Regions from separate parts of the Paenibacillus sp. NMA1017 genome, predicted to be linked through region 2. Evidence: riboswitches for the same ligand, from Rfam matches in the RefSeq annotation. Region 2 holds a riboswitch; each other region holds the start of a gene.
What was found. Region 2 has a riboswitch for thiamine pyrophosphate ahead of AC5ELV_RS18675 (ECF transporter S component). Riboswitches for the same ligand answer to the same signal wherever they lie in the genome.
Positions count from the first base shown of each region.

Region 1: linked by a shared signal. The riboswitch ahead of tenA (thiaminase II) and the one ahead of AC5ELV_RS18675 (ECF transporter S component) in region 2 are both predicted to bind thiamine pyrophosphate.
Region 3: linked by a shared signal. The riboswitch ahead of AC5ELV_RS17470 (ABC transporter substrate-binding protein) and the one ahead of AC5ELV_RS18675 (ECF transporter S component) in region 2 are both predicted to bind thiamine pyrophosphate.

Region 1 is NZ_JBZXYR010000005.1:260,424-267,438, reverse strand. Features, by position in the region: gene AC5ELV_RS15505 (NAD-dependent malic enzyme) at 1-590, shown strand, start outside; gene AC5ELV_RS15500 (AEC family transporter) at 664-1,617, shown strand; TPP riboswitch at 1,796-1,898, shown strand; gene tenA (thiaminase II) at 2,036-2,725, shown strand; gene thiM (hydroxyethylthiazole kinase) at 2,797-3,642, shown strand; gene thiD (bifunctional hydroxymethylpyrimidine kinase/phosphomethylpyrimidine kinase) at 3,639-4,469, shown strand; gene thiE (thiamine phosphate synthase) at 4,466-5,179, shown strand; gene AC5ELV_RS15475 (aspartyl-phosphate phosphatase Spo0E family protein) at 5,124-5,291, opposite strand; gene AC5ELV_RS15470 (helix-turn-helix domain-containing protein) at 5,880-7,015, opposite strand, start outside.
Region 2 is NZ_JBZXYR010000008.1:58,205-65,219, reverse strand. Features, by position in the region: gene AC5ELV_RS18685 (polynucleotide kinase-phosphatase) at 1-1,645, shown strand, start outside; gene AC5ELV_RS18680 (TatD family hydrolase) at 1,666-2,463, shown strand; TPP riboswitch at 2,508-2,617, shown strand; gene AC5ELV_RS18675 (ECF transporter S component) at 2,867-3,463, shown strand; gene AC5ELV_RS18670 (ABC transporter ATP-binding protein) at 3,463-4,914, shown strand; gene AC5ELV_RS18665 (energy-coupling factor transporter transmembrane component T family protein) at 4,889-5,680, shown strand; gene AC5ELV_RS18660 (methionine ABC transporter ATP-binding protein) at 5,820-6,545, shown strand; gene AC5ELV_RS18655 (methionine ABC transporter permease) at 6,538-7,015, shown strand, end outside.
Region 3 is NZ_JBZXYR010000007.1:53,595-60,609, forward strand. Features, by position in the region: gene AC5ELV_RS17455 (ABC transporter ATP-binding protein) at 1-244, opposite strand, end outside; gene AC5ELV_RS17460 (ABC transporter permease) at 289-1,065, opposite strand; gene AC5ELV_RS17465 (MTH1187 family thiamine-binding protein) at 1,062-1,355, opposite strand; gene AC5ELV_RS17470 (ABC transporter substrate-binding protein) at 1,850-2,893, opposite strand; TPP riboswitch at 3,082-3,191, opposite strand; gene AC5ELV_RS17475 (pyridoxamine 5'-phosphate oxidase family protein) at 3,468-3,902, shown strand; gene AC5ELV_RS17480 (bifunctional 2',3'-cyclic-nucleotide 2'-phosphodiesterase/3'-nucleotidase) at 4,126-6,237, shown strand; gene AC5ELV_RS17485 (EAL domain-containing protein) at 6,510-7,015, shown strand, end outside.

The DNA.
Region 1 (7,015 bases), on a different contig from region 2:
TGCTGGAGGTCATCCGTCAGGTGAAGCCTACTCTATTGATTGGAACTTCCGGTGTAGCAGGTGCCTTTTCAGAAGAGATTATCAAGGAAATGGCCAAGCATGTGGAACGCCCGATCATCATGCCCATGTCCAATCCTACAAACCTTGCCGAAGCGGTACCCGAGGATTTGATACAGTGGACCGATGGCAAAGCATTGATCGCTACCGGAAGTCCTTTTGAGCCCGTTACCTATAACGGTACGGAATTTGAAATTGGACAGGCGAACAATGCCTTTGTTTTCCCGGGACTAGGTCTGGGTGCGATTGTAGTGAAAGCCAAAAGGATTACGCCTGCCATGTTTTCAGCCGCAGCAGATGCCGTTGCCAATGGCGTGGATTCGAATAAGCCTGGCGGTGCGCTGCTCCCTCATATCCGAAAATTACGTGATGTTTCGTACGCTGTTGCGGTTGCGGTTGCGAAAGCCGCGATTCAGGATCAGGTAGCTCAAGCACACATTTCAAATGTGGAACAAGCTATACGAGATGCAATGTGGAAACCGGAATATACGAAGGTCAAAGCAGTGGAAAGTGTAATTCATCACCCTCACTAATGCCCCGTTTAGGAAAAATATTGCCTTGTTCAGACAGGCAGAATACGTCAGTTCAAGCGAGGAGAATCGATCTATGAGTGTCGGACATATCTTGTATATTTTGGTGCCGATTTTTTTCGTAATTATTTTAGGGTGGTTAGCGGGGCATTACAAAAGCTTTGATGCCTCTTCCTCCAAGGCCCTAAATGCACTGGTTACCAAATTTGCACTGCCTGCGCATCTATTCATCGGTATCACGACAACGGACAGGAAAGCACTCATCGAGCAATGGCCATTCCTGCTGGCTCTGTTCATTGGCATTGTCGTTTTTTTTGCCGTTCTCCTTCTACTGTCCCGCTTTGCGAGGAAGCAGTCAGTGAAGGATGCCGCCATGTTTGCTTTGAACTCAGCACAGCCTACCTTTGCTTTTATGGGTATCCCGGTGCTTGGAGCCATCTACGGTTCCTCTGCTGTCGCCATTCCGATTGCGCTTACGGGAATTGTAGTCAATGCCGTCCTTGACCCGGCGGCTACTATTATAGCTACCGTAGCCAGCCGGAATTCAGGCAAGGAACGGAACGGTCACCTCGGAAGGTTAATCTGGGACTCCATTCTTCATGGCTTAAAAGAACCGCTGGCGCTGGTTCCACTGATTGGTGTAATTTTGACCTTGTTCGGCTTCCATTCACCGGATTTGTTGAACAAATCGTTGAATCAAATCGGAGACATTACGTCCGGGGCCGCTTTATTCGCGGTCGGAGTGACCATTGGCGTACGCAACATTAGTTTTAGTGTAAGTGCCTTTGCCATCGCACTGTTAAAAACAATTGTACAGCCTTTATTAATGCTGCTGATCGCCTACCTGTGCGGTCTGTCGTCTGCAGATACTGTGAAGGCAGTTCTGCTCGTTTCCTTCCCGGGTTCAGCAGTCGCCGCTATGATCGCCACCCGTTTTGAAAGCCTGGAATCAGAAACAGCCTCCTCCTTTGTCATCAGTGCTGTCATATCGCTCGTTACACTCCCAGTACTGATTTCTCTTTTGGTATAAATTCTGATTTTTTAGACACTGGAGCCTGCCGCGAACTCCTTCGTGTAGACGGAACTGACCTTCTCCAGCACCTTTTCCCCTCGAAAGCCAACTTCAGCTCTGTCACTTGACCTTTGACCAGATAGACGTATGTTTGACATAGCGTATGAACGAATGTACAGTAATAGTCAAAAGAATAGAAGTCCACTAGGGGAGCCACTATGGCTGAGACAAGAACGTATCTTGGACCCTTTGAACCTGATCTAGTTCGCACTAGCGTAGGAAAGTGGAGCCTTTATATATAAGGTTTCAAGCGTTTTTTTTGCGTATTGGGCCTATTGTTGAAGCCGCTCCATTTTCCGGGGCGGCTTTTTAGCGTTGTTCCGGAATTGTATCCTTACAGGACTTCTTGCTCTTCAATTTGATGGAGGTGGGGAAATTGAGTTTTACACAAAAACTCCGTCGGCAGGCGGACGGCATTTTTCAAGCGATTTTTGAGCATCCCTTTGTGAGAGGTATTGCTGAAGGAAGTTTGACAAGGGGACAGCTGATTCACTATGTAAAACAGGACTTTGAATATTTGAACGCCTACATGCGGATATACGGCATCGCAATCTCCAAATGCACGAATCGGGAGGACATGGCTGTATTTAATGAACAAATCTCTTTTATTCTACACAGCGAGGTTCATCCGCATCAAAATTTCTGTGCTGTCGCAGGGGTGACCTATGAAGAGTTGCAGGGATATCCACTCGCTCCGTCGGCCCATCACTATATCCGTCACATGCTAACGGTCGCGCATGAGGGCAGCCTGGGCGAGATTTTGGCTGTGCTGCTGCCATGTATGTGGACGTATGCCGAGATTGGTCGCAGGCTGCTGGATGAAGTAAAGCCGGATGAGTCCCATCCGTTTTATGAATGGATGGGCTTCTATGGAGACCAGCTTGATGATACAACACTCAAGTTCCGAGAACGTGTAGATGCTTGGGCGGAAGACGCAACGGCTGCTGAGCGGGAGCGGATGATTGAGCATTTTATACTGAGCTGCCAGCTGGAATATAAGTTCTGGGACATGGCTTATAAGCAGGAAGAATGGCCGGTCCAGATGCAGGCAGCGGTCTTGGAATAGTCAGCCTGGCAATTCGATACATGAAGTACGGTTAATGCCCTGTTGAACCACCAACTATAGAGAGGATAATCATGATGAGTACATGGGAACAAAGTTATTCGGATCTCCTGACGAAGGTACAAAACAGCAAACCCCTCGTTCACAATATGACCAATGTGGTAGTCACCAACTTTACGGCCAACGGCCTGTATGCATTGGGCGCCTCCCCGGTGATGGCCTATGCACCCGAGGAAGTAGCAGACATGGCAAAAATAGCGGGTGCCGTTGTGTTAAACATCGGTACGCTGAACCGCGAACTGGTGGATGCCATGATCATTGCTGGACAATCAGCAAATGCACACGGTGTCCCAGTCCTGCTAGATCCGGTCGGTGCGGGAGCAACGAGCTTTAGAACTGAGTCGGCACTACGAATCCTGAGAGAAGTCAAAATCTCATTGGTGCGAGGCAATGCAGCCGAAGTCGCGCATCTTGTTGGAGAAGCCCGTGAGATTAAAGGCGTAGATGCTGGTGACAGTGCTGACAACGGCAATGTCGATCTGGCAATTCGGGCTGCTCGAACGCTCAATACAATGGTAGTCATCACTGGAAAAGAAGACGTCATTACCGATGGGGCCGAAGCACGAATGATTAGCGGTGGAGACGCGCTGCTCACGAAGGTAACCGGAGCAGGCTGCCTGCTGACCTCTGTGTTAGGTGCCTTTGCAGCTGTTGAACCCAACCTGCTGCTCGCAGGTACAGCAGGCTTGGCATTTTACGGTGCAGCAGCTTCCCGAGCCGCAGCATGCACCTCAGAGCTGGGGCCCGGCAGCTTCCAGATTGCCTTTCTCGACGAGCTCGCCAAACTACATACAGGTTCGCTGGAGGGGCATGTCACTGTCCGTGAAGCCGGAACAACCACAGCAGGTGGTGCTCGATGACAGACGTTCGTGTACCCAGAGCACTGACGATTGCCGGTTCGGACAGTGGCGGCGGGGCAGGAATTCAGGCCGACCTCAAAACCTTTCAAGAACTTGGCGTGTACGGCATGTCAGCTATTACGGCCATTACCGTACAGAATACCTTAGGGGTTCACGGCGTATATCCGCTGCCACCGGAAGCAACAGCGGAACAGATCAAAGCTGTAGGATTAGACCTTGGAGTGGATGCCCTGAAGACTGGCATGCTGTTTAATGCGGGCATCATCCGACTTGTGAGCGAGCAGATCCGAAAGTTCGGCTGGAAAAAGGTCGTCGTCGATCCCGTGATGATTGCCAAGGGAGGCGCTGAACTGCTGCAACTGGAAGCGGTGCAAGCTTTGAAGGACGACTTGCTCCCCTTGGCCCTGGTCGTTACACCGAATATTCCGGAGGCGGAAGCCCTGACCGGGATCAGTATCCGTACGATGGAGGATCGCCGCGAGGCTGCAAGACATATTAGCAGTATGGGATCAAAATTCGTTGTGATCAAGGGTGGCCACTCTGACGAGAGCGAGAGCAGCGAACAGATTGTCGACCTGCTCTTTGACGGAACCGCCTTTACAGAGCTGAGCGGCAAGCGAGTACGGACTGTCCATACACACGGAACTGGGTGCACCTTCTCGGCAGCGATTACCGCGGAATTAGGGAAAGGGATGTCTGTACCGGAGGCTATCTTGAATGGCAAAGCCTTCATCCAGGCGGCGATTGAGGAATCTTTGCAGCTTGGACAAGGACATGGGCCCACCAATCATTGGGCCTTCCGTCGTCGTCAGGAGATGCTTCTATGAGCGGCAGAATGTTGTCAGAGGTGGTGCGCCGCCAGCTACAGATGTACCTGGTGCTTGGAAGCGTGAATTGCCTCGCGGAACCAGGCTGGGTTGTGCAGGAGGCTCTGGCTGGAGGCGCAACCATGGTCCAGTTCCGGGAAAAGGGTCTTGGCGCGTTAACGGGCGTTCCTATGTTCGAACTTGCGTGCCAGCTACAGGAACTGTGCCGCCACGCTGGTGTCCCCTTCATCATCAATGACGATGTGGAGCTGGCTCTTGAACTCGACGCTGACGGTGTTCACATCGGTCAGGACGATGAATCCGCCGAATCTGTCCGCGAGCGAATCGGAAATCGAATTCTAGGCGTCTCCGCCCATACCATTGAGGAAGCACGTCGTGCCATCCTGCAGGGTGCTGATTATCTTGGCGTCGGGCCAATCTATCCCACCATCTCGAAGGATGATGCCCATGCTGTACATGGACCGGCAATTTTATATGAGATGCGTAAAGCGGGAATTGATGTGCCGATTGTTGGGATCGGAGGTATTACAGTGGACCGTGTTGAGGAAGTCGCACGTGCAGGTGCAGATGGTGTGGCGGTGATTTCAGCCGTGACACAGACAAAGCAGGTTAGAGATGCGGTTGTGGAATTCAAAAAAAATATGGTCTCATTTTTCAATGATCCGATCTACGCGTTTGATAATGATTCAACAGATCATCCAGCTTTTTAGATTGTTCGACTACTTTGGGATGTGTTAAAAATCCATACTTTTTCTGGACCTGGTACAGTTTCTTCCTAGCTCGTTCGACACAAAGTAAAGTCACACCTTGGTTCATCAGCATGATCCCTCCTATATGTCATATTTTATAACAAAAAGACGTTTTTTGGATTTTTAAATAATGCGCCTAACAAAAAAAGAACATCTCAAAAGTTTGCATAAACAAAGATGTGCCTAAATCCACGTTAAAGAGCCTCCGTTTCCACTAATTAAGTGGAACAGAGGCCCTTTTTCATAAAATGAATATTAGAGCATACAAACCAAATTTGACTTAGAAATTAACCTTATGTTGTTTGATCTCATTATTCTTTTTCTCAGCAATAAGTAATCCTAACAAAGTGTACCCTCTGTACAATACTCCTATGATTAGAACAATACCAACAATTGAAAGAAGAATAAGTAGAATATTCGCTATAAGTAAAATGACCGCCGTAGTCAAAAATAACACATCCTCCAAAATATACTAATACTTTAAGAGTTCCTATTTACAATGTGCTCCCTTGATTACAGGAGAAAAATCTCCACTAACCTTAACTGGTCGTCGAGGATTTATTTGTTTCTATCGGTTTAAGAGCCCCCAATTTGTACTTGAGGTTGAATACTCTGATTATGGCTATAAGACTGAACAGGTATAGCTACAATAAACAAAAAGCTAGTCGCGACGATCAGCAGTACCATTTTTTTTAACATTATTTAACCACACCTTTTCAATGATATTTGAAAACTCTAGTTTTGTTTCATCCATTGCGTATCCTTTAAAATGTTCGAATAGTCCCATACAGTTTATAAAATAAGTTTCGTTATTTAGTATAATCGCTTTTAGCGTCGCAGACTTCAAATATTTAAAGCCATCACTATACATTCCTTTATATAAATAGTAATAGGCCAATTCATAACCAAAATATGCAAGATAATTTGGTAAGACCTGTTGAGTGTACATATCAGTAGATGCTGATAATTGAGTAAAGGAATCAATGTCTTTTTCAAATTTTGAGAGTACATCATCGATATCTATCATATATCGGTTAGCTGCTATCATAACGTTCAACAGCTTTGAGAGCTTTTCGTTTTCGTCAGTGATTGATGTTGCTGTAATATATTTAACATAATTTGGAAGCACACTTGTATCTCCAGAGTGAAGTTTATTTACAAAAGTATTACCTTTTGCCCAATGTTGATACAAGTTAACCCAGTATTGAGTATTTTCGTCCGTTTCTATGACCCAATCTAAATCAGCGTAGGCGTACGTAAATTGTAAAGCTTGTTGATAATCACCTTGGGCTTCACAGACACTCGCACATAGTAAATCGGCATAAGTGATATACACAAACATGGGACGACTCAGCTTCTCGGCAGCTTCCTCACGCTTCCTGACTTTCTGTCGATGTTTCAAAGTATATTGAGTTTCCGCTTTATCTCTCATTTTTCGAGCCGTCCCATAAAGCATGTCCCATTCTTGTAAAGAACGGTATACGTTCGCCAAATCTTTTAAAGCATCAAGCTGTTCTATTTCATCCAGACGTTCAACAAAGGGTTCAAATCGGGTGGCTGCCTTGAGATTTCGATTCTGATCGTCTCCAACCTGAATCGTAAAGATTCGATATTGACAAATGGCCAATCTTTCGGAGTGTTGGTACTTTTCCGCTTCTGCAATCCCCTCATAGAGTAACAACGCAGCAGCATGCTGGCCCTGTGCAAATAATTGTTCTGCCGCCTCAAATAGCTTCGAGGAATAAAGTAGATTTTCCATAATATGTCCCACTACAAGCTGGATAGCATCCAACTTGT
Region 2 (7,015 bases):
CGAGTTGAGGGATTTTTTGCTACATGCACCCTCTCATCTTATTTTTGGCCAAAATGGATTGCGACACGTGGTCGTGGCTCATGCCGGGATTAAGGATCATTTTATCGGCAAACAGTCGGCACGTATTTCTGATTATTGCCGCTATGGAGGTACGGAGGGGCAGGATGCGAGCGGAAAACCGATCCGCAAGGATTGGTTCGTAGACCACGAATCGGGAGAAATAGTAGTGTGGGGACATGATCCGAGACCGCAGCCTACCCTTGTGAACCAGACGGTGAATATTGATCAGGGTGTGGTATTTGGTGGTATGCTGACCGCTTATCGTTATCCAGAAAAGGAATTTGTCAGCGTTCCGGCACATGAGAATTATGCGAATGATCCCGATAGCCCACTTGTCCGGTGGCAGAGAAAACGGTTTTCCCCGCCGAATTTACGCAAGCTAATCGCTGGTTACAGTGTGCTGACGGAATCGTATGGCGAAGTACGCGTACAAGGAGAATGGATCAAATCCGCTATAGATACCGTGTCACATGTAACTGTACCCATGGAGGAGCTGGTGTATATCCCACCGACGATGAGTCCTGCTCCAGCGGTGTCTGCAGAGGAAGGATATCTGGAGCATCCACGTGAGGCGCTGGCTTATTATCGCGGGCAAGGCGTACAAACGATGGTGGCCGAGAAAAAACATATGGGTAGCCGGGCTATTTTGCTATTATTCAAGAACGAACAGGCTGCTGTCGAGTATGTAGGATACCCGACATTGGGCACGATCTACAGCCGAAGCGGGCGCCCTTTCTTTGAACCAGGCCTTGGAAAGCAAGTGCTAGAGAAGCTGAATGTGGATCTACGGACTGCTGGATATTTTGAACGGAACCAGACGGATTTTGTGTTGCTGGATGCGGAAATTGTGCCGTGGAATCTCAAGGCTCGGGAACTGATTGCTGCACAGTATGCGCATGTGGGGGAAGCAGCTCTGCTGGATCGCAGTAAGCTGGTAGACAAGCTGGAGCAGGCGAAGGTTGCAGGTCGAGAAGTTGGAGACTGGTTGGAGGAAATGGAACAGAAGTATGCGAATGCCGTAACGTTTCAAGAGGCTTTTCAAAAATATTGCTGGGATGTGGACGGTCTGGATGAAATTCGTATCGCACCGTTTCATACGCTGGCACACAGCGGAAAGACTTTTTTCGACCATTCTCATATTTGGCATATGGAGCAAAATAGAGAACTGGCTGGGCTGTCTTCCCTGTTTATGGAGACAGAGTATCGCGTCATCACGGACGAAGCAAGCGAGGAAGCGGTTATTCGCTGGTGGAACGAGATGACAGAGGATGGTCATGAGGGGATTGTGATCAAGCCGGAACGCTTTTTGATGAAAAATCGGGACAAGATGATTCAGCCTGCAATCAAGGTGAGAGGCCGCAAGTATTTGCATATCATTTACGGTATGGATTATCTTGCCCCTGAGAATTTAAAGCGTCTGAAGCAGCGTCGAACGAACAAAAAGGAGCGTCATGCCCTGATGGAAGGAGCGCTTGGTATGGAAGGCGTGGAACGTTTTGTCCGTAAGGATACGGTAGATCGTATTCATGAATGCGTCCTTGCCGCGCTATCTCTGGAATCGGAGCCGATTGACCCGAGATTGTAGTTTGCGAAGGAGGGATTGAGATGGAAAGGGGTACACCGTTAATTGATATTGGTGTGAACTTGATGCACCGTTCGTTTCATGCGGATCGGGAACAGGTGGTAGAGAGAGCCGCGGCTGTAGGGATTACACCTTTGATTATTACTGGAACCAGTGTCCGCGGCAGTCGGGAGGCTGCTCAGTATGCGGCCCGTTATCCGGGCAAGCTGTATACGACGGCTGGCGTGCATCCCCATGATGCCAAAGACTGCAGCGCAGATACGATTCAGCAGCTCCGCCAGCTGGCGAGTCAGCCACAGGTCGTATCCATAGGGGAATGCGGACTGGACTATAACCGTGATTTTTCGCCGCGTGATGTGCAGCGCCGATGGTTTGGGGAGCAAATCCAACTGGCGGGTGAGCTGAATATGCCGTTATTTCTGCATGAACGAGATGCACATGAGGACTTTGCCGCTATGCTGCGGGAGTATCAAGGGCTTGTCGATAAAGTGGTAGTGCATTGTTTTACCGGCACGGAACAGGAACTGCATACGTATGTAGAAATGGGACTGTATATCGGGATCACCGGCTGGATTTGCGACGAACGGCGTGGCAAACATCTGCGTGAGCTGGTTAGGGATATTCCGCTAGACCGGTTGATGATTGAAACGGATGCTCCATTTCTGACCCCGCGTAATCTGCCCGTGAAGCCCAAAGAAGGGCGTAATGAGCCGATGTATCTCGCTCACATCGCCGCTACGATTGCCGAGTGCACAGGCCGTAGCATGATGGAGATCGAAATTGCGACGACGGAAACAGCTAAGCGTTTCTTCGGATTATAGGATTGTCAAAGCCATAGATGTGGTATATATTATAGTGAATTAAAAAAGCATTGTCGGGAGCTTGAGAAAGTCAGGCTGAGAGGGTGGCCCTTGCCACTGACCGTGAAATCTGATCTGGGTAATGCCAGCGTAGAGAAACCAAGAACACTATACAGGAATGCCGCTTTTTTTTGCGGTTGTCGATAGATTCAATGTATGTCCTAGCATTTTACCTTGACCCTGACTTGGCTTGGTATCAGTGTAGTAGTTTAGACTACTGGTTATATAAGGCATATCGACGAATGATGTTTTGTATGGTGCTTTACCTTTTACTGCGCATAAAGCTTGCCTGGAGATTCAGCTCCAGGCAAGCTTTTTTTATGGCCAAGAGGCCAACTATAAGGAAAAAGGGGAGCACGCAATAATGAATACTGCTGTAAGAGCGTCCAAAGGGTTGAAACTGACGGATATTTTGGTCACGATTGTGATCGCTGTTGTGTTCGGGTTGATCTACAAAATATGGGGGCCTGCCTATGATTTGATGAAGCCATTTGGTCTACACGCCGAGCAACTGATGTATGGCATGTGGTTTATGGCAGGCACGTTTGCTTATCTCATCATTCGCAAGCCGGGTGTTGCAATTTTGGCAGAGGTGGCAGCGGCAACGGTCAGTGCTTTTTTGGGAAGCGAATGGGGCATGTCCACTTTGTATTATGGCCTGCTGCAAGGCTTGGGAGCGGAGCTGTTTTTTGCAGCTTTTCTGTATCGGAACGCAAACTTGTGGGTTGCTTCGCTAGCTGCGGCTGGGGCGGCTGTCACTTCTCTGATTCTAGACTTCAGCTACGGGTATATTGATCAGCTATCGACCTGGAACTATGTTTTGTATATTGGATTTCGGATGATTGGCAGTATTGTGATTGCCGGGGTATTCGCGTTCTATCTGGCTAAGGCATTGGAGGTAACCGGAGTCACGCGAAGTTTGAGGCCTGCAACGGAACAAGATTATAAGGGGCTGGATTGATGAGCCGGGCAACCGAAGATGTGGTGGCTTCGATCACCCGGCTACGGTTGAAATTCCCCGGTGAGCAAGAACTGCTTTTTCACAATATGTCTTTGTCTGTCCGCAAGGGGGAAAAGCTGCTGCTACTGGGGCCGAGTGGATGCGGTAAATCAACGCTGCTCCAAGTGTTAAGTGGTCTGATTCCACGCACGATAGAAGTGCCTATGAAATGCGATGCTGCTGTAATCCCAAGTGTCTCAGGTATTGTATTTCAAGATCCTGATACGCAGTTCTGTATGTCCTATGCAGACGAGGAACTGGCTTTTGTGTTGGAAAATAATCAGGTTCCTCGTGAGCAAATGCGATCCCGTATTCGCGAGCTGCTGATACAGGTTGGTCTATCGACGGATGATATACATATGCCCATTGGCAGCATGTCACAGGGAATGAAGCAGCGGCTGGCGATTGCGTCTGTGCTGGCTATGGAGCCAGAAGTGCTTTTTCTGGATGAGCCGACGGCTTTGTTGGACGAGGAAGGCACTACACAGGTGTGGGATACCATTCGCAACATTTCGGTAGACCAGACACTGGTGATCGTGGAACATAAAATTAATGAAATTGTCCATGATGTGGATCGGATTGTGGTGCTTTCTGCTCAAGGGGAGATCATTGCGGATGGAAGGGCCGAAGAAGTATTTCATGTGCATCGGCAGGCATTGTCCGAGTACGGCGTGTGGTATCCGGGAGTATGGAATGAATCGTCTTCGCCACGTTGGAGTGAAGCAGTGACGCAACAGAATGGTGCGGGGACTAATTTGCTGGAGCTAGAACATTTTAGCGGCCTCCGCAGTTTAAGTTCAGTGATTTATGTGGAGCATGCGCAGGTGAAGTCTGGCGACTGGATTGGCGTGGTCGGTGAAAACGGGGCTGGCAAAAGCTCGCTGTTGCTCTCCATGATGCGCTTACTTCGCACACAGGGACGTTATAGCGTGTGCGGAGTTGAGGCAGGCAGTACGGAACAACTGGCAGAGCGTATCGGGTTCGCGTTTCAAAATCCCGAGCTGCAATTCGTAGCACACACCGTACGAAAGGAACTAGAGTATTCGTTACCCAAGAGCTTGTTTAGCGCCGAACAGTGCCGGGAACGGGTCGATCGGATGCTTGTACAGTTCGGACTGGAGCGGCTGGACGAGCGTCATCCGTATCAGCTTTCGTTAGGCCAAAAAAGGCGGTTGAGTATTGCTACGGCTATGATTCGTGAGCCGGAAGTGCTGCTGCTCGATGAACCGACCTTTGGGCATGATGCGCGTAATACCTTTGTCATGCTGGATATGTTGGAGCAGCTGAGAGCGGCAGGCACGGCCATTGTGATGGTCACCCATGACCCGGAAATTGTCCGTCGATATTGTACCGATACATGGCGGATTCAGAAAGGGGAATTACAGTATGAACCTGTCCTTTCCCCATCATAAAACATGGTTGCATCGCGTGAATCCGGGCCTAAAGCTCGTGATGTTTTCCATCCTGTTTGTGGTCGTTATAGTCATCCATAATCCGAATGTCATGTTTAATGTTGCGTGTGCTATGTTACTGCTGCTTGTCTGGTCAGGCCATCCATGGAAGCGGCTGCTGCTGTATGGATCTCCCTTTATATTGGTGTTTATTTCAACTTCAACGGGCATGATGATGTTCGGCAAAGGGGTGACGACCTGGTGGACATGGGGCCTGATCCATATTACGCAGGAAAGCTTTTACCGAGGCATGCATCTGGGCTTTCGTGCGCTGAGTATGGCTGCGGTAGGTTTGCTGTTTGGTTTAACGACTCGTCCAGTGGACCTTTTTTATTCACTGATGCAGCAATGGAAGCTCCCTCCGAAGTATGCATACAGCTTTTTGGCAGCCATGCGGTTGATGCCCATGATGGTGGAGGAATTTCAGGCATTGAGACAAGCCCACCGTATTCGAGGTTTACATCAGCATGTGTCCAAATGGAATATGTATGCCACGCTTCGCAGGTATGCGATTCCGCTACTCGCTCAAAGTATTCGGCGTGCTCAGCGCATTGCTATTGCTATGGAAGCCAAGGGTTTTACCAATGAAACCAAACGCACATATTATTATGCGATTGGCTATTCGGCTGTAGATGTTGTATTCATATTCTATTTTGTTGTCATACTTACGCTGGCTTGGGGACTCGGTATCCACTTTCCTTATGTGGGGGTGTGGGATGTACGTTAATTGTTGTCAAAAGGCTTTGCCCGTTTTCTGCTCTGTGGTATATTAATGCAATGGGAATTGACGGCTCGTACAGACCCGCCTGGGCTGGCGGGCTTATTACATTTTCCCTGAGAAATGGATCATCAGGAGGCCAGGTTTCATGATTTCGCTGCATCAGGTAAGCAAGCATTATACCACCTCAAGCGGCCAATTTCATGCGGTTCAATCCGTGTCCCTTCAAGTGGAGGAGGGGGAAATCCACGGTATTATAGGTGCCAGCGGTGCCGGTAAGTCTACCGTGCTCCGGTTAATGAATGTATTGGAAAGGCCGGATGAGGGAAACGTGGTTGTGAACGGGGAAGATCTGACTCGCATGCCGGAAAAACGTCTCCGTGAAGCGCGGCGATCCATAGGGATGATTTTTCAGCATTATCATCTTGTTCACAATCGAACGGTCAGTGGAAATGTGGCAATGCCGTTGGAGCTGGCAGGTGTCGCGAAAAAAGAGAGAGCAGAACGTGTGCGCGAATGCCTGCAATTCGTCGGTTTAGCTGATAAAGCAGAACAGTATCCGGCACAACTGAGCGGAGGCCAAAAGCAACGTGTGGCGATCGCCAGAGCGCTGGCGAATCGACCTGCAGTGCTGCTGTGTGATGAGCCAACCTCGGCGCTTGATCCGCAGACGACTGCGGATATTCTGGGCGTGTTACGGGAAATCAACCGTGAACTGGGAGTTACCATTGTAATCGTAACGCACGATATGGACGTGGTACGCAATATTTGTACCCGTGTATCAGAAATGCGGGATGGGCAGCTGCTTTCCACGCAACGTGTAGCTGACGCTGCGGTAGGTTCAACCGCGGAAGCAGGTGAAGCTGATGAATGAAATGCTGAGCATCATTGCGCAATATCAGTCTGAGATATGGAAAGCCATCGGAGAGACGTTTATCATGGTGGGGATTTCTATCGCAGCAGCTGTACTGTTAGGGCTTCCGGCCGGAACGATTTTGTATTTGTGCGGCAAAGGGCAAAAATATGAAAATCGACTGCTGTTCACCCTATTGAACAGTGTGGTCAATGTCATCCGCTCGTTCCCGTTTTTGCTGCTCGTCGTATTTATGATTCCATTTACACGTCTGGTCGTAGGGACGGCGCTGGGTACGATGGCTGCTACGGTTCCCTTGTCAGTGGTGGCCATCGCCTATTATTCGAGGCTGGTGGAGCAATCATTGCTTGAGGTGCCCAAGGGTGTTATTGAAGCCGCTACTTCTATGGGGGCATCCACCCTCCAGCTTATTTTTAAATTTCTGTACGTGGAAGCTCGTTCCGGGCTCGTACTGGGTTTGACCACGTCCA
Region 3 (7,015 bases), on a different contig from region 2:
CGATGATGTGAAACAGCGTGCTTTTGCCGCTGCCTGACGGACCGATGAGAGAGACAAATTCTCCCGGCTTGACGGTTAAGGATACATCCTGCAGTACAGGCAGTAAGCTTCGCTTTTCGCGGAAGGCGAGGCTGATGCCTTCCAATTCCAAAGCAGGAGGAGCAGTTGAAGTACTCTGCTGTTCCCCGGCTCGTTGTTCATTAGCCACGTTATGTGATGATAAGCCAATCGGATGCAGACTCATATGCGCCACGTCCTTTCCTTTGTGTATTTAATTTAAGGAGGAAGCTACTCTCGATCGGGTTTCCAGCGAACCAGCCATTTCTCCAGTAGTAAAATAACCACAAACATGAGTAAGCTGAGTGCGACAATAATGCCGATGGCAGCAAAAATGAGGTCCGTGCGATAGGCCGATTTTTGCAGCAGCATATAATATCCAATTCCTTCACTAGCTCCGATCCATTCGGCAATGATCGCGCCCATCACACTATAGGTAGCAGCAATTTTAATGCCAGAAAAGACTTGCGGCAGGGAATGTGGCAGCTCCAGCTTCATAAAAATAGCCATGCGGCTTGCACCCGACATCCGCATATAGTTCATCATCGTACGGTCTGTTCGAGTCAGCCCGTCCATGGCCGCTACAGCCACGGGGAAAAAGCATACTAAGGTAATGACCATCAGCTTGGGTAGCACACCAAAACCAAACCACACCATGAGTAGCGGCCCCAGGGCGATGATCGGAATGTTTTGGCTCAGGATAAGCAGCGGATACAGGGCGGATTTGAGAAAAGGAATTGTATGAAGAACGATGGCGATCAACAGTCCTGTTGCTGTCCCTATAGCGAATCCCGCAAGTGTCAGGCGAATTGTAGCCCATGTATGGGCACCAAGCAGCGCCATCTGGGCCATGCCCTCTTGTACGATGAGGGATGGAGCAGGCAGCAGCCAGGATTCAACATGCAAATAGGAAACCGCCCCCTGCCAGGCCGCTAAAAAGAAGAGGACCGCCACAAAGGGCGGCCATACGCTTTTCCACCAGGATGCGTTCTTGCCTTTCGGATTCATGGGCGATATTTCTCGGTCAGCTTGTTCATGCTGATGCCTTGTAGGTTATGTGCGATTTTGATCTGTGAAATGACGCTGGGACTGCCCGCCTCCGTCAAAGCCTCGTGCATTTCTTTAACCACTCTCAGCAACTCGTCGAGTTCGCCCTCCATGGTCGTATCCAATGGATTCACCTGATGTTTGACGCCGGAGCGTTGAATGACCTCAATCGCCTTATCAACATACGGGTAAGAGTCCTCGTTATTAGGAGTTTTAGGGATTACTTGAATACTGAGCAGTGTATTAGCCATGGAAATTCACCTGTCCTTCATTTGGAGTGTTTTAGAGAAAATCGGGTGGTTTAAGGCGGGTGAGACCGCTTCGCGTTTCATTTGATCTTACGATCGCTGTTGCCGTGGGATTCTTTGAATAAATTTTAAAAGGTAAGAATCCAACGGCAAAGGCGAACGCTGCGCTTCTCCAGATTCAAATGAACCGCTACGCTGCCAACCGCCTTAAAAGCACCTTATTTTTAAAGCTAGGTTGTGTGGCATTTTTACACACAAGCGCATCTGTTTTTGCGCTTTAGATACTATGAGACTAAAGAATAACCAAGTGGAACGAGAACGAAGTGGGCGGAATGGTGCTGTACAAGCGTTAGCGTTCGCCTTTGTACCCAGATTTTAACCTCTGGATATTCATAAAAGAAATCTGGGTACAACAGCGATGGGAAGCACCATCCGACTGCGTAGTGGCGCTTCGTTCTCTTCTCTAGTTCAGTCTTATTTAGCGTTTTAACAAATGATCAGCGCTTGGGCAAGAAGTCGTTTGTGAAGGCTTTATCCACTTCCAAAGGCTTGCTGAGCAGCTTGCGTTCGTACATCCAGTCCGAATAGTTTTGCCATATCTCCGCTTTTTGCACACCCCATTGCGCGGCATCGTCCTGATAACGCGGGCTTAGCCATTTTTGGCTGGCAAGTACCAGCTTTTTATCCAGCTCCGGTACAGCTTTGCTTAAGATGTCCGCGGCTTCTTCCGGATGGGCGATGGTGTATTCATAGCCTTTTGCGGTAGCGTCCATGAACGCTTTGACCAGCTCTGGATCATTTTTTATCGTCTGTCCGTTGCTCACAATTACAGGCGTATAGTAATCGAGGCTTTTGGAATAATCTTTTACATACAGCATATCCAAAGGCTCACCTCGAAGCTGGGCTTCGATTCCGGTCCATGCGTAGAAAATCCAGGCAAAGTCGATATCCCGCTTCACGGCTGTAAAATAGTCTGCATTGCCCATGTTGACGATCTTCACTTTGCTCACATCGCCTTTGTCTGAATCCATGATGGATTTCATGACCGCTTCTTCTACGGGAGAGCCCCAACCGCCGTATTTTTTACCTTCAAAATCTTTCGGGCTCTTAATTCCGCGATCTACCGGGGCTGCGAAGCCTGAGGTATTATGCTGAATCACCGCAGCGATGGATACAAGCGGCACGCCTTGTGTACGAGCCTGTGTGACGCCTTCTTGGTAGCTGATACCAAAAGGTGCAGCATTAGAAGCAACCATTTGATCGGCTCCGCCTGAACCAGGTTGAACAATTTGGACATTCAAGCCCGCTTTTTCGTAAAATCCTTTGTCCTTGGCGACATAGAGTCCCGTATGATTCGTATTGGGTGTCCAGTCGAGCACGACTTTAACATCTTTGAGCTCCTTTGCCGGAGTAGACGTTTGAGTGTCGGTAGCGGTAGCCGGTTCTTGGGATGTGGGGGGACTTCCACCGCAAGCGGTGAGGGTCAGGGCCATGAGCCACAGACTGATCAGTCCCAGGCTTAACATTTTCATGCGCTTCATCGTTGTGTTCTCTCCTTTAATTACCCGTTATCCGTCCAATCAGACAGCTTAAGTTCCCCATTTTCTAAAAATAACATCTGCCGGACGCGATCTTTCCAACTTAATCTTCAACAAAAAAAGCGCCCCGAGTTTCCGGGACGCTTGCGCTTGTATATACCAAAGTAAGGGATGGTCCTATGTAAAAAGGGCACATCTTGCTTAAGCATTCCTACGCTGGCATTACCCAGATCAGGTTGTAAGGGTCAGTGTCTTGGGACACACTCTCAGCCGGCCGATTCCAGCACCCCTGGCATTGTATGGTTTAATGGGTTCATTTATTCGGGTTTACTACGACGATTATATGCCTTGAATGCGGGTCTGTCCAGCATGAAGGGAGAGATGACGGTTCATTTGCCGAACGACAGGGTACACTTTTACTGTGAGCTTTGATCTGAAAATGAGCGTGAATCAATCCGATTCGATCCGGTCGTGTTATTTTCAGAACAGCTGCGCAAGTAGGTTCAGATGGGCTGGTGCCCAATGGCATGGCCGTAGAGAATTCGAATTCTAATTCGTGAAAAGGAGTTGTTGTACTGTGGGTAAAACGGAAACATTGGATCGCAACCAACTGGAACAAGCCATTGTGAAGGCTTTGGATAACAACAAATTTTGCTCGTTAGGTACGGTAGAGGGGGGCAAACCGAAAGTACGCTATATGGCCCTTTTTAACGATGGAATGAACATTCATCTGGCGACAGATCGCAAAACGCATAAAGTGGATGAGCTAAAGGACAATCCGAATGCTTATCTGCTGCTGGGCTATGAAGTTGGCGGTACGAAGGAAGTCGTAGAAGTGGAGGCTACCGTCCAGATTACAGCTGATGAGGGACTACGCAAACAAGTGTGGAACGATTCCTTGAAGGAATGGTTTTCAGGACCAGACGATCCCGATTATGTCATTTTGGACGTGAATCCGACTCGCATTGAGTATGTGGGTCAGCAAACGGAGCGCCAGATGTGGAAGAAATAATACGAATATAAATGGATAAACCAGTGAATCTCCGAGCTTTTTTAGGGGGTGTGCTGGTTTTTTTATGTTTGAGAAAATTAATTATTTTTTCATAAATAATTTTAAGTAAATGACTACTCTTTTGTCTGGCGTTGGATTAAAATAGAAATGGTGGGTTCAAGGCTTACATATATGTGCAAAAGTATGTATATGAGGCATACACCTTAATGAGGAGGGGTATATTTTGTTATTTCGTAAAAATGGGTTTAAAGGTTTGACAGCAGCCGTTGTAGCTTGTAGTATGCTGGTGTTTTTAGCCGCTCCATCCTGGGCAGCTAGCAGTTCCAGCAATTCTCGCGATAGCGCTACGGTGAATTTGCGAATCATGGAAACAACGGATATTCATGCGAATCTGATGAACTATGATTATTATTCGGACAAAGAAACCAACGAATTTGGATTGGTCAACACAGCCGGATTGATCCAACAGGCGCGTAGTGAAAAAAGAAACAGTATGCTGTTTGATAATGGTGATTTGTTACAAGGCAATCCACTAGGCGATTATATGGCCAGAAATAGAACCTTCGAGAAAGAAGGCGGTATCCATCCAGTCTACAAGATGATGAACTTGATGGGATATGATGCGGCTACAGTGGGCAACCACGAATTCAACTATGGGCTTGACTTTCTGGATAAATCTCTCAAGGGAGCTGACTTTCCTTACGTAAATGCGAATGTTTATGTTGATAAGGAGGGGCAAGCTACTAAAAATTATTTTACTCCTTATCAGATTTTGGACAAAACAGTAACGGATGAAAAGGGCGACGATCATACTCTTAGAGTGGGCGTCATCGGCTTGGTCACACCTCAAATCATGCAGTGGGATGAAGCTAATTTGAAGGATAAGGTTGTTACGAAAGATATTGTGGAAACAGCGAAAAAGTTTATTCCACAAATGAAAGCAGAGGGTGCTGACATTATTATCGTGCTTGCGCACACAGGTTATGAAGATGTGCCGCAAACGCCAATGATGGAGAATGCCGTTAAATATTTGAGCCAGGTGGAAGGAATTAACGCGATTCTGTTCGGCCATGCTCATAAATCGTTCCCCGGCCCTGATTTTAAAGATATGAAGGGTGTAGATTTAGATAAAGGAACCATTAACGGCGTACCGGCGGTGGAAGCTTCTTCATGGGGCAAGGATCTGGGTATTATTGATCTTAGTCTAAAAAAGAAAAACCGCGATTGGAGAGTACTTGACTCTCAGTCTCAAGTGCGACCGATTTTGAGTGCCAAGGATCAAACTTTGCAATTTAATCCTGACACTAAATTGAAAGACGCGATCCAGAGCGAGCATCAAGGAACGCTGGATTATGTTCGTCAACCTGTTGGAACAACGACTGCACCGATTACCAGCTATTTTGCATTAGTGCAGGACGACCCTTCCGTTCAAATTGTGACGAATGCACAGAAATGGTATGTTCAAAACCATCTCAAAGGAACTGAATACGAAAAACTTCCAGTATTGTCGGCAGGCGCTCCATTCAAGGCCGGCGGTCGAAACGGAGCCGAGTATTACACCAATATTCCTGAAGGTACGGTAGCGATTAAAAATGTGTCCGACCTGTATGTGTACCCGAACACAGTTCATGCTGTAGAAGTGACCGGTGCTGAAATTCAGGAATGGCTGGAGTGGTCTGCGGGGCAGTTCAACCGTATTGATCCAAAGCAAACTGAGGAGCAATCGCTGATCAACAAAGATTTCCCAACCTATAATTTTGATGTCATTGACGGTGTGAATTACCAGATTGATGTAACTCAGCCTGCACGATATGATGCCAAGGGGACGATTATTGATTCTTCAGCCCATCGTATCAAGGATCTGCAATACAATGGGAAGGCTATTGATCCTGAGCAGAAATTTATCGTAGCCACCAATAACTATCGTGCTTCCTCATCCAAACTGGCTAATCCAGATGGCAAACGAATTGTGATGGCAGCACCGGATGAAAATCGCCAGGTCATTATTGACTATATCCGTACGAACGGAACGATTAATCCAGCGGCGGATGGCAATTGGTCTATTGCTCCTTTTGGTCAGGCAAAGGTTACTTTCGAGTCCTCTCCTGATGCCAAAGATGTGCTGGCAGGAAATCAACAAATTTCATACTTGAGTAGCGCGGCAGACGGTTTTGCCAAATACAGCTTAAAAGCTGGCGCTAAGCCTAGTGCAGCAACGACTCCTGTAAAGGAAGCTGTGGCTCCCGCGAAAGCAACAGTAAAGCCAGCTGCTAAAACGACCAAACCTGCGGCTGTTAAACCAGTTAAAACAACGAAGCCAAAGGCGTCCAAATAACTTCGCATTTTAGTTTCACTCCATATCAGAATGAAGCAGCAAGTCTCTTTAACCAAGAGATTTGCTGCTTTTTTTAATACCAAAAACAACAGCCCTCGAATTATCATGAGTGTAAAAAGGTATTGTTTTTGTCGAATATATACTTAAGTCCTAAGTTGTCGTTAAGAATAAGCTGATTTTTTGTAAAATCACGTAATTATATAGTACTTTTGTTCTAGTTATTTGTGATATAATGGTGAAAAAACCGGAAAATTGTTCCGAGGAGGACCATTATGACATGCAGCAATTGCAGCATCATATTACCTATTAAGGATCAAGGATTGCTCAGAATTAGGCATTCCAGGATGTCGCTTACTCCAGCATTAGATGGTTTGGGTATGCTATCGGAACAAATGAAGCAGGAACATGGGCGTGAGGGCGGCATAGAGTTTCGCTATGACAGCCGTTCAGAGCTGGAACAGCTAGTTAACGGACTGGCTCGTCTGCCGCAGGAATACTTGAACCATATACAAGTTGTGGTGACCGGCTTGCATCATGTCGAAGGATATGAGGACTGGCTTTTATTTAGTCAATTGCAAGCCAGACTGCAACATCCGGATATCGTGAGTATTATTAAGGATCAAAGTTTTTCCAGCCATATGCAGCCTATTGTTGACCACAAGCTGAATATTATCGGGTTTGAGTTTTTACTGCGTCCGTCACATGCAGAGAGACCTTTTCAGCCTTTCCGACTGTTTGAAATCGCCCGTGAAGCTGGCTTGCATGCTCATCTGGATCG